Regions from separate parts of the Priestia veravalensis genome, predicted to be linked through region 3. Evidence: riboswitches for the same ligand, from Rfam matches in the RefSeq annotation. Region 3 holds a riboswitch; each other region holds the start of a gene.
What was found. Region 3 has a riboswitch for S-adenosylmethionine ahead of AS180_RS16000 (5-methyltetrahydropteroyltriglutamate--homocysteine S-methyltransferase). Riboswitches for the same ligand answer to the same signal wherever they lie in the genome.

Region 1: it holds a riboswitch for S-adenosylmethionine, as region 3 does, so the genes downstream of both, AS180_RS17470 (bifunctional homocysteine S-methyltransferase/methylenetetrahydrofolate reductase) here and AS180_RS16000 (5-methyltetrahydropteroyltriglutamate--homocysteine S-methyltransferase) in region 3, are expected to answer to the same signal.
Region 2: it holds a riboswitch for S-adenosylmethionine, as region 3 does, so the genes downstream of both, metK (methionine adenosyltransferase) here and AS180_RS16000 (5-methyltetrahydropteroyltriglutamate--homocysteine S-methyltransferase) in region 3, are expected to answer to the same signal.

The regions. Positions count from the first base shown of each region.
Region 1 covers NZ_KQ758688.1:11,075-15,824, forward strand. The annotation lists gene metH (methionine synthase) at 1-506, opposite strand, end outside; gene AS180_RS17470 (bifunctional homocysteine S-methyltransferase/methylenetetrahydrofolate reductase) at 507-2,345, opposite strand; SAM riboswitch class I at 2,457-2,559, opposite strand; gene AS180_RS22790 (hypothetical protein) at 2,773-2,916, opposite strand; gene AS180_RS17475 (aldo/keto reductase) at 3,093-3,995, opposite strand; gene AS180_RS17480 (YkvI family membrane protein) at 4,195-4,750, shown strand, end outside.
Region 2 covers NZ_KQ758716.1:346-5,095, forward strand. The annotation lists gene pckA (phosphoenolpyruvate carboxykinase (ATP)) at 1-1,572, opposite strand, end outside; SAM riboswitch class I at 1,845-1,962, shown strand; gene metK (methionine adenosyltransferase) at 2,097-3,299, shown strand; gene AS180_RS19820 (glycosyltransferase family 4 protein) at 3,338-4,486, opposite strand; gene AS180_RS19825 (phosphatase PAP2 family protein) at 4,507-4,750, opposite strand, start outside.
Region 3 covers NZ_KQ758675.1:15,428-20,177, reverse strand. The annotation lists gene AS180_RS16000 (5-methyltetrahydropteroyltriglutamate--homocysteine S-methyltransferase) at 365-1,492, opposite strand; SAM riboswitch class I at 1,573-1,673, opposite strand; gene AS180_RS15995 (hypothetical protein) at 1,913-2,155, shown strand; gene AS180_RS15990 (NAD-dependent protein deacylase) at 2,185-2,916, opposite strand; gene AS180_RS15985 (universal stress protein) at 2,929-3,327, opposite strand; gene pfkA (6-phosphofructokinase) at 3,642-4,601, opposite strand.

The sequences.
Region 1 (4,750 bases), on a different contig from region 3:
ACGTTTAGCATATCTTGACACGTCTCCACCAGAAGGAGGTCAACGCCACCGTCTAATAATCCACGAACTTGTTCTTCGTACGACTCGACCAATTCTTGAAAGGTAACTCCGCCCGTTACCGACAATGTTTTTGTTGTAGGACCAATAGCTCCGGCTACAAACCTTGGCCACTCAGGCGTTGAAAACTTATCTCGTGCTGCCACCGCTAGCTTTACAGCTTCGATGTTTAGCTCGTAGGCAAGGTGACCTAAATCGTACTCATCTAATACAATGGAAGTAGAGCCAAACGTATTGGTTTCAATAATATCAGCACCTGCAGCGAAATATTCTTCGTGAATACGCTGAATAACGTGAGGAGCTGTTAGGGTTAAATACTCATTACAACCATCGTACTCTTCGCCACCAAAATCAGCAGCTGTTAAATTTGCGTCTTGAATCATGGTTCCCATTGCACCATCAATAATTAATATTCGCTTTTGTAATTGTTCTTGAATTAATGAGGTCATTTAGTTCTTCCTTTCTGTCGTTACAAGCTGTTTATCGTTGATATAACGAGTTAAAATCTCGGTCATTTCGTAGCGCAAAAACGGTGTAATCAAATAGATACCATTAAATAATTCATAGGCAGTATCGATTAAGTCTTTTGCAATTGCTAATCCTTCAACTTCACCTTTAATTCGATCTTCTCCAGTAGCATCCATGCGTGCTAAAATATCTTCCGACAATTTAATTCCGGGTACTTCATGATGAATGAAGCGAGCGTTACGAGCACTTGTTAGTGGCATGATGCCGATATAAATTGGAGCCTCTAAATGTTTCGTTGCTTCGTACACTTCTTCAATTTGTTTTGTTGAGTATAGCGGCTGTGTAATAAAATAGTGAGCACCGTATGAAATTTTCTTTTCAAGTCTGACAACTGCACGGTCTAAATGTCGAACGTTTGGGTTAAATGCCGCTGCGATTGAAAAATTGGTTTTTTGTCCAAGTGGCTTTCCTGAATAGGATAATCCTTCATTAAATTGAGCAATTAAGCTAATTAAATCGAATGAAGAGACATCATAAACGGATGTAGCTCCAGGGAAATCTCCAATCTTTGATGGATCTCCTGTAATGGCTAATACTTGGTTAATGCCAAGTGTATGAAGTCCCATTAAATGGGATTGAAGTCCGATTAAGTTACGGTCACGACACGTAATATGAACAAGCGGTCGAGCATCCGTTTGCTGCTGCATAAGCGATGCCATTGCTAAGTTGCTTACTCGAGGTGATGCCAGAGAATTATCTGCAAGGGTAACCGCATCAACACCAGCCTTATGAAGAGCTTTTGCACCATCTAAAAATTTTGTTGGTCCGAGCTGTTTTGGTGGATCAAGCTCAACGATAATTGAACGCCTTTCTTTCACAAGATCATGGAGGTGTGGTTCCTTTGTTTGTTCTTGTTCTTTGATTTCTACAACTGGTCTAATCTTTACTTTCTTTTGCGTAATAGGCTTTTCATGCTTCAATGCTTGTGACATCGCTTGAACATGAGCGGGCGTAGTACCGCAGCATCCACCTACTAAACGAACGCCTTGATTGCGAAAAGCTTTGGCGCTTTCAACGAAATACTCTTGATTTGTAGCGTACTCCACTTTTCCTTCTACATAAGCTGGTAAGCTTGCATTTGGATAAGCTGATAAGAAAGCACGATCTAAAAGCGGAACTTCTTCAAGCGATTGAATCATATGAGAAGGGCCTAAACGACAGTTCAGACCGACAACATCTGCACCTAAAGATTCTAACTCTTGAAACGCATCATAAAGGGATGTTCCATTTTGTAATACGCCAATATCATGGAGTGAAACATGCGTAATGATTGGTTTTGATGTCTCTTTTCTAGCCAAGGACAACACCGTTTTTAATTCTTCAAAATCGTAGTATGTTTCAAATAGCAAGCCGTCAACGCCTTCATTTAACAGCCAAAATAGCTGCTCGCGAATGCTTCGCTTTACTTCTTCTGTTGAGATGGCGTTTTTTTGAAATGAGCGAATGCCCCCTAGTGTACCGACCACGTATGCATCTTTCTTAGCAGCTTGCTTTGCAATTCTGACGGCTGAAATGTTAATATCTTTGACAGCATCTTCTAAACCATATCGTGCAAGCTTTTGATAATTGGCAGCATATGTATTGGTTTGAATGACATCTGCACCTGCTTCTACATATGCACGATGAATGCGCTGAATCTCTTCTTTTTTTGTGATGTTTAGCTCTTCAAAGCAGCTATCAATTCCATGTGAATACAGAAGGGTACCAGTTGCACCATCTCCTATTAAAATGCGTGATTGTAAATCTTCAAGTAACCCCATTTGAAAACCTCCTTAAACGTTCCATTTCATCTGTTATCAGTTGTGTTCAAATAAAAAAAGAAAATGAATTAACAAAAAAAGCCTTCTGTAAGAAGAAGACTTTATTTCTTCTTCTTATCTTCCAAGCGATTTGCTTGCTGGATTTAGCACCATGTCATTTCGACTGGTTGCTGAGGTTTCAAAGGGCCAGTCCCTCCACCTCTCGTGATAAGAATCCATATATGATTATTATTTTAGTTCATTCTGCGATATGTTTACTTAAAAAGAAACGAACGATAAAGATGAAATTTAATCTTATTATCTAATTTATCTGATTTTTGTATATTATACAAGACAATTTCGAAAATTTCACTAATAAATCATAAGAAGAGGGTGGGCATAACAAAACAAATTTCCAAAAATACCAACACTCCCTTTTCTCACCTCTTTACGTTGTCAGAACACGTTCGTTCCATTGCGCTATGGCCACTCGCTTTCCGCGGGGAGGAACCTGAGCTTCCTCCCTGCGCTTTGGGATCTCAGTTTTCCCTCTCTTTCCCGCAGGAGTCGAGTGTCCTACGCTACGCTTCATTCCAGCCTATTTTCAACATTGTTTTCACAATCAATAAAAAACCTGAACGATTAAAAGTGAGGAACTCTCAACCGTTCGGGTTTATCATTGGCTGAATTACTTATTTCTCAGCCTCGGAGTGCATTGAATTAAATTGTTGAAATCTACGTGTTAGAAAAGAAATTATCTAAATAGGTTTAATCAACAGGTCGTCCTTTAGAAGCCTCTAAAATTTGGAACCACTGCATGCGATTCACCTTTAAGTCCAACGCTTGAATAGCTACATCAATGCGGTTCATTTTTCCAGACCCGACAATCGGCATAATAGTAGCTGGGTGAGCTAGTAACCAAGCATAGACAACTTGATCTAACGATTTCGCTCCAATTTCTTCACCGATTTCTGTTAGCTTGTTTCGAACGCGAATGGAACGCTCATCTTCAGCAGTGAAGATGGAGCCGCCACCTAGTGGTGACCAGGCCATCGGCGCTATCTTATGCTGCTGGCATTGTTCAATTGTGCCTTCTTCAAAATGGTTTAAATAAGTAGGCGAGACTTCAATTTGATTCGTAATAAGTGAAAAAGGTAAGAACGATTGAAGTAAATCAAACTGTGAACGTTTAAAGTTCGAGACTCCAAAGTAGCGTACTTTTCCTTCTTCTTTAAGCTGAATAAACGCATCTGCTACTTCTTGTGGATCCATAAAAGGATCTGGACGGTGGAGGAGTAAAACATCTATATAGTCCGTATTTAAATTCTTTAATGACTGGTTGGCGCTGTTGATGATATGTTCTTTGCTCGTATCATAAAAATTAATTTTACGCTCTGGATATTTATCAGACGTTAGCTTAATGCCACATTTTGTAACAAGTTGCATAGACTCGCGTAAAGAAGGCTTTTGCGCTAACGCTTGCCCAAATAACTTTTCACAGCTGTAGTTACCATAAATATCCGCATGGTCAAATGTAGTAATACCTCGATCTAAGCATTGTTCAATTAGAGTTTGCGTATCATTTGTTGATAAGTTCCAATCGGCTAAACGCCATAACCCATGAATAATTCTTGAAAACTTTAAATCTTCCGCTAGCTTTATGTATTGCATACCTTCAACCCTTTCAAAAGAACTAGATAGTAAATTCGCTTTGATTATAACAGGTAGATAAAGCGATTACATTTTTAAAGATTCGTCATTTTTACTTTGCCTCTACATATAGTTTAGTACAAGCTGCTTTTCTGAGCGATAAGACATGTTGTCATAAAGAATAAAAAATAGTGAGTTCCAAGAAAATGAGGTGGAGAACTTGAGTAAATGGAAGCTGACGCTACAAGTAGCTGCTACCTATATCGGTACGGTAGTGGGGGCTGGGTTTGCAACGGGTAAAGAAATTGTTCAATTTTTTACTCAGTATGGCTCAATGGGTTTATTCGGAATTTTAATTAGCGGTTTGTTCTTTATTTGGTTAGGGTCAAAAATGATGCTTATTGCACAATCGATTGATGCAACGTCTTATCAAACGTTAAATACGCATCTATTCGGTACATTTATGGGGAAGCTGATTAATGGATTTACCATTATTATTTTGTTTGGAGTCACATCCGTTATGCTAGCGAGTACGGGAGCAATTGCAGCCGAACAGTTTGGACTTTGGCCACAGGTGGGTATGCTTCTTACAATTGGTTTAGCATACATATCAGTGTCCAAAGGAATTAATGGGTTACTATTTGTTAATTCACTTGTAGTGCCAATGATGCTTGCTTTTTCAATTTTAATCTTTATTCCACACGCTCCTGATTTTTCATTTTTACAAGTGTCAACGGTTCATTTTCAAGGGGATTGGAACTGGCTGATTAGTCCTT
Region 2 (4,750 bases), on a different contig from region 3:
GCCCATTTGTGAAATTTCTGGAGCTACATTTGCAAAGCGCTCAAAGTTCTTTGTGAACTTTTGTGCTAATTGATGAGCTTTTTCTTCATATAAATTTGCATTCTTCCATGCTTTTACTGGTTGAAGTACTTCATCAGGGACACCAGGAACATGTGCAGGAATCTCAAGTCCAAAGATAGGATCTTGAACTGTATCTACGCTAATGAGTTCTCCTTCTAACGCTGCTTGAACCATTGCGCGTGTGTAAACTAGCTTCATTCGCTCTCCAACACCATACTCTCCACCAGTCCATCCCGTATTCACAAGATAAACATTTACGTTATGCTCATCAATTTTTTTACCTAGCATTTTAGCATAGGCTGTAGGTGGAAGAGGTAAGAATGGTTCACCAAAACAAGTAGAGAACGTCGCCTGTGGCGCAGTAATTCCGCGCTCTGTTCCCGCAAGTTTACTTGTATACCCACTTAAGAAATGATACATTGCTTGTTCTTTTGTTAGTTTGCTAATTGGAGGTAAAACTCCAAATGCGTCTGCTGTTAAGAAAACAATTGCCGTAGGATGTCCTGCAACGCTCGGTAAGATTGTGTTATCAATTGCTTGAATTGGATAAGCAGCACGAGTGTTTTCTGTTAAGCTATTATCATTATAGTCTGCAATTCTAGTATTCGAGTTAATCACAACATTTTCTAAAACTGTTCCAAATCGAATGGCATTAAAAATTTGAGGCTCTTTTTCTTTTGATAGTTGAATGCATTTTGCATAACAACCGCCTTCAATGTTAAATACGCCTGTACTAGACCAACCGTGCTCATCGTCACCAATTAGTCTTCTGGTAGCGTCAGCTGATAATGTTGTTTTTCCGGTGCCAGATAGTCCAAAGAATAGTGCAACATCACCTTCTTTGCCAACATTAGCTGAGCAGTGCATAGGAAGTATATTATTTTGAGGAAGTAGGAAATTCATTACTGAGAAAATAGATTTTTTCATTTCACCTGCATATTCCGTTCCACCAATTAAAACAACTCTTCGTTCAAATGAAATAATAATAAATGTCTCTGAATTTGTCCCATCAATGTCTGGAACAGCTTTAAAAGTAGGAGCAGATACAATTGAGAATGATTCAGCATCACTTTTTAGCTTCGTGTCTTCTGGACGAATAAATAGTTGGTGAGCAAACAAATTATGCCATGCGTATTCATTTACGACTTGGATTGGAAGCTGATATTTATCATCGGCGCCCGCATAGCCGTTAAACACAAATAGCTCATTTTGTTCTTTTAAATGTTCTAATACTTTTTTATAAAGCGCGTCAAATCGTTCAGATGAAAACGGTTGATTCACATCTCCCCATTCAACAGTATGAGATGTTAAGGAATCGCTTACAATGAATTTATCGTGTGGGGAACGACCCGTATATTTTCCTGTTTCAACTTGAATAGCACCTGTAGAAGTCAATACGCCTTCTTGTCGCTCTAAAATCTTTTCGACTAATTGAGAAACAGATAGTTGGTGATTCACTTTTTCAGATTCCAGGAGATTGGCTAATTCAATAGACATATTAACAGTACTCATGTGCACTACCTTCCTTTTTTTAAAATGATGTTTAAATGTACAATTAGTATAACACATTACTTTCAATAGTCTATACTATTCGAATGAAAATGTTAAAATGTTGCGAATTTTTTTGTTTTAGAGAGCATAAAACGTTTTTGTGAGATGATCTTACTAGTGAAAGGTTTCTGTAAATAATAGGGGAGGAAAATACAACCCTTAAGTGATTTTCATAGGAATGTTATTGACATAACAGAGCATTTTCCTGTATGATATGTCCTTGAACGGATACTCTCTTATCCCGAGCTGGTGGAGGGACAGGCCCTATGAAACCCAGCAACCATCACCCATTTCCATAGAGGTGATAAGGTGCTAACCTGATGCAAGGGAATAAACCTTGATCGATAAGAGTGAAAGGCTTATGCAGAACTTGATACCTTTCCTCGATACAAGGAAAGGTTTTTTATATTGAAAAAATGTAAATGAACCACAATAAGGGAATGAGTACCGTATCACAATGTATCATATTTAAAGGAGGAAAACCGATGTCAACACAACGTCGTCTGTTTACGTCAGAATCTGTTACAGAGGGGCATCCAGATAAAATTTGTGACCAAATTTCTGACTCAATTCTTGATGCTATTTTAGCTGAAGATCCAAATGCTCGTGTTGCTTGTGAAACAAGCGTAACAACTGGTTTAGTATTAGTAAGTGGTGAAATCACAACATCTACTTATGTAGATATTCAAAAAACAGTACGTGATACAATCAAAGAAATTGGTTATACGCGTGCAAAATATGGTTTTGATGCGGATACTTGTGGAGTAATCACAGCAATCGGTGAGCAATCTCCAGATATCGCTGCTGGTGTAGACCAAGCGTTAGAAGCTCGTGAAGGTTCAATGTCTGATGAAGAAATTGAAGCAATCGGAGCTGGTGACCAAGGTTTAATGTTTGGCTACGCTTGTAATGAAACAAAAGAATTAATGCCGTTACCAATTTCTTTAGCTCATAAGTTAGCGCGTCGCTTAACAGAAGTGCGTAAAGAAGAAATTTTACCTTACCTTCGTCCAGATGGTAAAACGCAAGTAACGGTTGAATATGATGAAAACAATCAACCAGTTCGTGTTGATACAATCGTTATCTCAACTCAGCATCATCCAGAAGTAACGTTAGAGCAAATTCAACGTAACTTAAAAGAATATGTAATCAATCCAGTTGTTCCACAAGAATTAATCGATGAGAACACGAAGTACTTCATTAACCCAACAGGACGTTTTGTAATTGGTGGTCCTCAAGGTGATGCAGGATTAACAGGTCGTAAAATTATCGTTGATACTTATGGTGGATATGCTCGTCACGGTGGTGGCGCATTCTCTGGTAAAGATGCAACAAAAGTTGACCGCTCAGCAGCATATGCAGCACGCTACGTTGCGAAAAATATTGTAGCTGCAGGATTAGCTGATCGTTGTGAAGTTCAGCTTGCATATGCCATTGGTGTAGCTCAGCCAGTTTCAATCTCTATTGATACATTTGGAACAGGTAAAGTAACTGAAGAAGTATTAGTTGAAGTAGTACGTAACAACTTTGATCTTCGTCCAGCTGGTATCATTAAAATGCTTGATTTAAGACGCCCAATTTATAAGCAAACAGCAGCATACGGTCACTTTGGTCGTACTGATGTTGAGCTTCCTTGGGAGTTCACTGATAAAGCAGAAGCTTTAAAAACTGAAGCTTTAGCTAAATAATGAAAAGTCGCTGTCTCAAAAGAGACAGCGACTTTTTTTTATTGAACAAATTCTAACCCATTGTTTGATTTAGTAGTGACTGCTTCATAGCGAAGCAGTAATTGGTCAAAAATAGAATCCCAAGATTGCGTAAGAGCATAGCGACGAGCAGCGTCTCCAAACCTTAGTCGAAGCTGGGAGGACTCTAACAAAGTACAAATGGATTCAATAAATTCTTCAAGTGAATTCGGGGTGCAGAGGTAGCCATTCTTCTCATTGCTAACAATATGTTTTACTCCCCCTGCATTAGCAGCAATAACAGGCGTACCGCAGGATAATGCTTCTAATACAACGTTACCAAAGGTCTCCGTTTCAGAAGGAAATATGAATAGGTCGGAAGCTGCATATAGTTTAGCTAAATGCTCATGTTCTAAGAAGTCGATGAATGTAATGGATTCACCCGCTTCTTGCTGCAGCGCTTCCTTGCTAGGCCCACCTCCAACAATAAGCCACTGTACTTGGTGACGTAAATGGTCAGGAAGTAAGCGAGATAGCTTTAATAAAAATGCTACGTTTTTTTCAGGAGATAAACGTCCAACATATGTTAAGATATAAGGCTTTTTTATATTGTATTTTATGCGGATATCAAATTTATCGTAGTAGGGATGAAATAAATGATGATCGACTCCTCTAGACCAGATAGATATAGATTTAAAGCCTTGATTTAAGAGCTGCTTTTTTGTTTCAAGAGAGGGAACAAAAATCTCTTCAAACGGTTCGTAAAACCATTTCATATATCTCCACAGAAGAGGAGATAAGTGTCCTAACTTGTAGCTTGGAAGATAGTGTTCAAAGTCAGTATGATGAGAACCAACTAAAGGAATACTAAGCTTTTTAGCCACATGAATGCCACTAAGTCCCATTGAAAAAGGAGTAGCAACGTGCATGATTGTAGGATTGAACTCCTTTATTTTTTTCTTCATCTTTATAACATTCGGTAAGGCAAACCGACATTGTGGATAAAGAAAGAATGGTATACTTAATGAATGATTAATGGATAATGGACTAAATGTGGGGGACGATGATTCAGGTGCAAAAACCTCATAGTCAATTCGTTGACGAGATAAATAATAAGTAAAGCGCTCTAATGTTTTTGCGACTCCGTTGATCTCAGGAGAAAACGTATCTGATATCAATGCAATCCTCATCCTACCACCTCCATTTTGATTTAGTAGAACAACTGTAGACCGATAATTCCAGAGAATATACCTAACAACATGCCTGCAAATACGTCAGTAGGGTAATGGAGCCCTAAATAAATCCGCGAAACTCCTACTAAAAAAGCAAGTGGAAATAAAAATAAAATTGAAACAGGTACCGCAATCATGATAGGTGCTAGAAACGAAAAAATGGCTGTTGTATGTCCAGATGGAAATGAATGATCTTGTAAAGGATTATCCAATACTTTTGTT
Region 3 (4,750 bases):
TTCACTTATTATTACAGTATGAGTTCCTTAAACTACTTATCACTGATTATTTTTATTATATGAAGAAATAAACTATTCGACATTTGGTGTGTATACAATACCTTTAAGGCAATTGCGAGTCAACTCTGAAACTTAAGCATTCTGCAAGATAAATACATCTATCAAGAATCTTTCGTTTCTTTAGCGTGACAGTTCGCTATCTTACCCAATAAATATTATGTTACCTGTAGATAATTTGCAGTTACGCTATCAATACACAAAAAAAGCTGCATCATTTATAGACGCAGCTTTTTCCAATTTTACTACAACGAAAAGAAAGATCTAATTGGATTCTTATGTAAAATTAAGAAACAACTCTTATTCTTCAGTTAGCGCCCCAAATATCTTGAGCAATTTTAATGACGTGACTAATTTTATTCCATTGCTCTTCTTCTGTTAGTTCGTTTCCTTCTTCCGTACTTGCAAACCCGCATTGTGGACTCAGTGACAAGTTTTCTAGAGGAATAGATGCACTCGCTTCTTTAACTCTTTGTTTAATGACCTCTGCATCTTCTAATGTAGGAAATTTAGATGTTACTAGTCCTAATACAACTGTTTGGTTGTTACGTGTAAAACTTTTTAATGGCTCAAAATCTCCTGAACGATTATCATCATATTCAAGGAAAAGCCCATCTACATGCAAGTTAGCAAAAATTGCGTCTGAAATAGTATCGTAGCCACCACTGGTAATATACGTAGATCTAAAGTTTCCACGACAAATGTGCATCGTAATGACCATATCCTCCGGCTTTTTAGAAATCGCATCGTTTAAGCAGTTGACTCTCGTATCAATAATATCTTTTACATCCATACCCAGCTTCTCAACAACTGCATCTATACGTTCTTCAGAAACAAAATCAATCCATGAAGTATCATCTAACTGTAAGTAGCGGCAGCCTGCATCATAAAAAGCTTGAATTGCTTTTTGATAAGCAACTACCGTGTCATGATAAAACTGTTCTCTATCCCCATTGTAGTAAGTATCCTCTTGAATTCGAGTGAATAACATGTTGGGACTTGGAATAGCAAACTTAGCAACTTGGCTTCCATCACCATATTGTTCAACAGCTTCTTTTAAAAATGTAAAATGTTCCAGCATATAATGATGGTTGAAATCTACTTTACCAACTACCTTGATTGCTTTATTTTTTGTTTTGGCACCTTTAAATTGACTAATATACTCCGTTTCAAACTCTTCTACACCATCTAGACCTGATAAGAAATCTAAGTGCCACCATGCACGTCTAAATTCTCCGTCAGTGATAGATTTAAGTCCCACTTCGATTTGTTTTTGGACAAGCTTTTCAATCTCCTGGTCCTCTACAGATTTTAAAGTCGTTTTACTGATCTGACCATTTGTATAGGCTTCTCTTGCTTCTTTGAGAGGAGTTGTTCTTAAAAAGCTCCCTACATGATCAGCTTTAAATGGAGCTTTCACTAATGTCTTTGTCATGGTTCTATTCCCTCTTTCTGTTCAAAATAAAAAACCTCTTCTTAAAGATAAGAAGAGGTTAATAGTCGTTATTGGTTCTTCTCCTATCTTCAAGCAAATTGCTACTGGAATTGGCACAGTACTTTAACAGTCTGTTGCCGAGGCTTCACAGGGCCAGTCCCTCCGCCTCTCGAGATAAGAATATTCAATTAATTAACTAGGGAAAATATTACACCTACTTTCTTAGTCTGTCAACAAGGAATTTGAAAAATCAGAAATAAAAAATTTTTCATTCAGTATTCAGAAGTGGTTCATATCCTTTTGAGTTCATGAAAGATAGACCGTGGTCAAACATATCGCGTCACTTTAGTTGTCTACATCTATATAATATATGTTATAATCATGTGACCTAGGTTTTAAATAAGGAGGAACCTCACAAAGATGTTAGTTAAAGGATTACAACTATTAAAATATGCCTTTTTAATCGGAGCTGTGGTATACGGAATAATCGCTTTTCAGAACAGCGATTCTACCAACTATATTGCTTATTTACCATACATTCAATTAATGCTAAGTTTATTTTTATTTATTGAAGCTGTTTTGACGTTTAAAGAAAGCAAGTTGCATTCAGCGTTTTTTCTGGTCATTTCTGTGTTCTGCTTCGCTATCTATTTTGAAGTTTAAAAAAAGCACGCTGCCCGTAGCGTGCTTTTTCACTTCCCACTCTTTAAAGCCGTTACAACTTCACCGATTGGGAGGTGTATTTGATTATCAAACACATAATCATAGTAAGTTGGCTCTTTATTAATAATGACCATTGGTACCTGACCATGTTTTCTAACTAATAAAGGAATTTGATTAATGGGTGTTACCTGCAAAGATGAACCCATGACAATAAATAAATCACTTTGTAAAGCTGCCTCTACAGCTTCTTCAAACCAGTGAATTGAATCTCCAAATAAAACTACATTGGGCTTTAGTGCCTCTTCACACGACGTACAGCTCGGTAATTCAACTTTGGTTAGAAAATTTAACCCAAACTCACTTCCACATTTTTGACAATGTGCTCGCTTAATTGTTCCGTGAATTTCATATACATTCGTGCTTCCTGCTTTCTGATGCAAGCCGTCAATATTTTGTGTAATCACATGCACGGTCTTTTCTTCTTCTAATTCTGCTATAAAGTAATGACCTGAGTTAGGTTCATATTCATCAAGCAGCTTCACACGAAAAATCTCTTTAAATAGCTCCCAAAAAAGTACCGGATTGTTCTGATAAAAAGAAGTAGAAATCACATCTGAAAATTCTAGGTTTTTTCGATACAATCCGTTTTGCGAGCGAAAATCAGGTATGCCCGACTCTGTACTTATTCCCGCTCCCGTAAAGACACAGATCCGACTTGCCTCTCCAATTCGTTTCTTTAACTCTTCAACTTGCATATTCATTGGCGCTCTCTCCTACTTTACAATCAATACGGGTATCTTCACATGTTGAGCAATTTTATGGCTCACGCTCCCCAAAAACATTTCTTTTACTGGATTTAAGCCTCGGCTTCCAACTACTACAACATCAAAGCGATTGTTGTTAGCAAATTGAATAATTGTTTTAGCAGCATCTCCATGAATAAACGTAATTTCATACTCTATATCAGATTTCTCTAAAACTTCTTGTGTTGTTTGGATACGCTTTTCTCTTGCTTCATCTTTTCCAAGCGTGTTTAACCTACTATCTCCTTCTACTGCATATATCACTTGAACAAAGCTTCGATCAGTTAATCTTGCTAAAGCAACCGCTTTTTCAGCTGCTCTAGCAGCGTGTTCAGACCCATCTGAAGCTAATAAAATTCGCTTAAACATGTCCTTCACTCCTTTTCTATCAATTATAACAGCTCTACTATTTTTTATTCCATTGAAGAAAGCGATATAAAAATTAAATTTTCTAAAAATATTTACGCTTTTGTGTTATACTAATAAACAGAAATGCTATACTAAATAAAAGGAATGATGGCATTATGGGGTTTGAGCTGATATGTACCTTTTGCAAAGGGCTTGGGAAAGTAATGATTATTCCTGGCATATTCTACACAAAAAAGTGTAAGCATTGTGAAGGTACTGGTTTGAAACTAAAAAAAGACGAAACTCCTCTATAAGAAGTCTCGCCTTTATATCGTTTAGATTGATAATTCTTTTGATAGTTGATACATACGCTCATCAATATGATGAGGTTCACCTAGGATTTCCATAATATTATAATCAACAATTTCATTTTTACGGATACCGATTGCACGCCCGCCTTTACCTTCCATTAATAACTCAACGGCGCGGCCACCAAAACGACTTCCTAACACGCGATCTTGTGCTGTTGGTGATCCACCGCGCTGAATGTGCCCTAGAACCGTAACGCGAGTTTCAATTCCAGCAGCTTCTTCAAGCTGTTTTGCTACTTCGTTTCCTGTAGCTACACCTTCAGCAACAACGATAATACTATGTTTCTTACCACGCTCTTGGCCTTTCTTTAAACGATCTACCATCTCTTGGAACTCATCTTTCGCTTCAGGAATTAAGATTGTTTCAGCTCCTCCAGCTAGCCCTGACCATAGAGCAATATCTCCAGCATTACGTCCCATTACTTCAATAATAAAAGAACGTTCATGTGAAGTAGCCGTATCGCGAATTTTATCAATTGCATCGATAACAGTATGTAAAGCTGTATCGAAACCTAGAGTAAAGTCTGTTCCTGGAATGTCATTATCGATTGTTCCTGGAATACCTACACATGGAAAACCAAGCTCAGTTAGCTTAACAGCTCCCATGTAAGATCCATCTCCACCGATTACAACCAAACCTTCAATACCATGCTTCTTTAGGTTTTCAATACCTTTACGGCGTCCCTCTTCTGTTTTAAACTCTGGACATCTTGCAGAATATAACATTGTTCCACCGCGTTGAATGATATCACCAACATCACCAACTTCAAGCTTTCGAATATTCCCTTCAATTAACCCTTGATATCCTTGATAAATACCGTAAACTTCCATTCCTTCATGAATCGCTTTACGCACAACAGCACGAACCGCAGGATTCATTCCTGGAGAATCACCGCCGCTTGTTAATACACCTATTCTTTTCATTACTTTTCACCTCATCAAAAGTCAAATCAATTGACACTGTATTCTATTTTTACATTCTACATGACTACAAAGTATTTGTGTAGTAATTCACAACAGATTTCTATTATTATTTTTAAATGTCCTTACATTTTCATATGTTTTAGTTATTA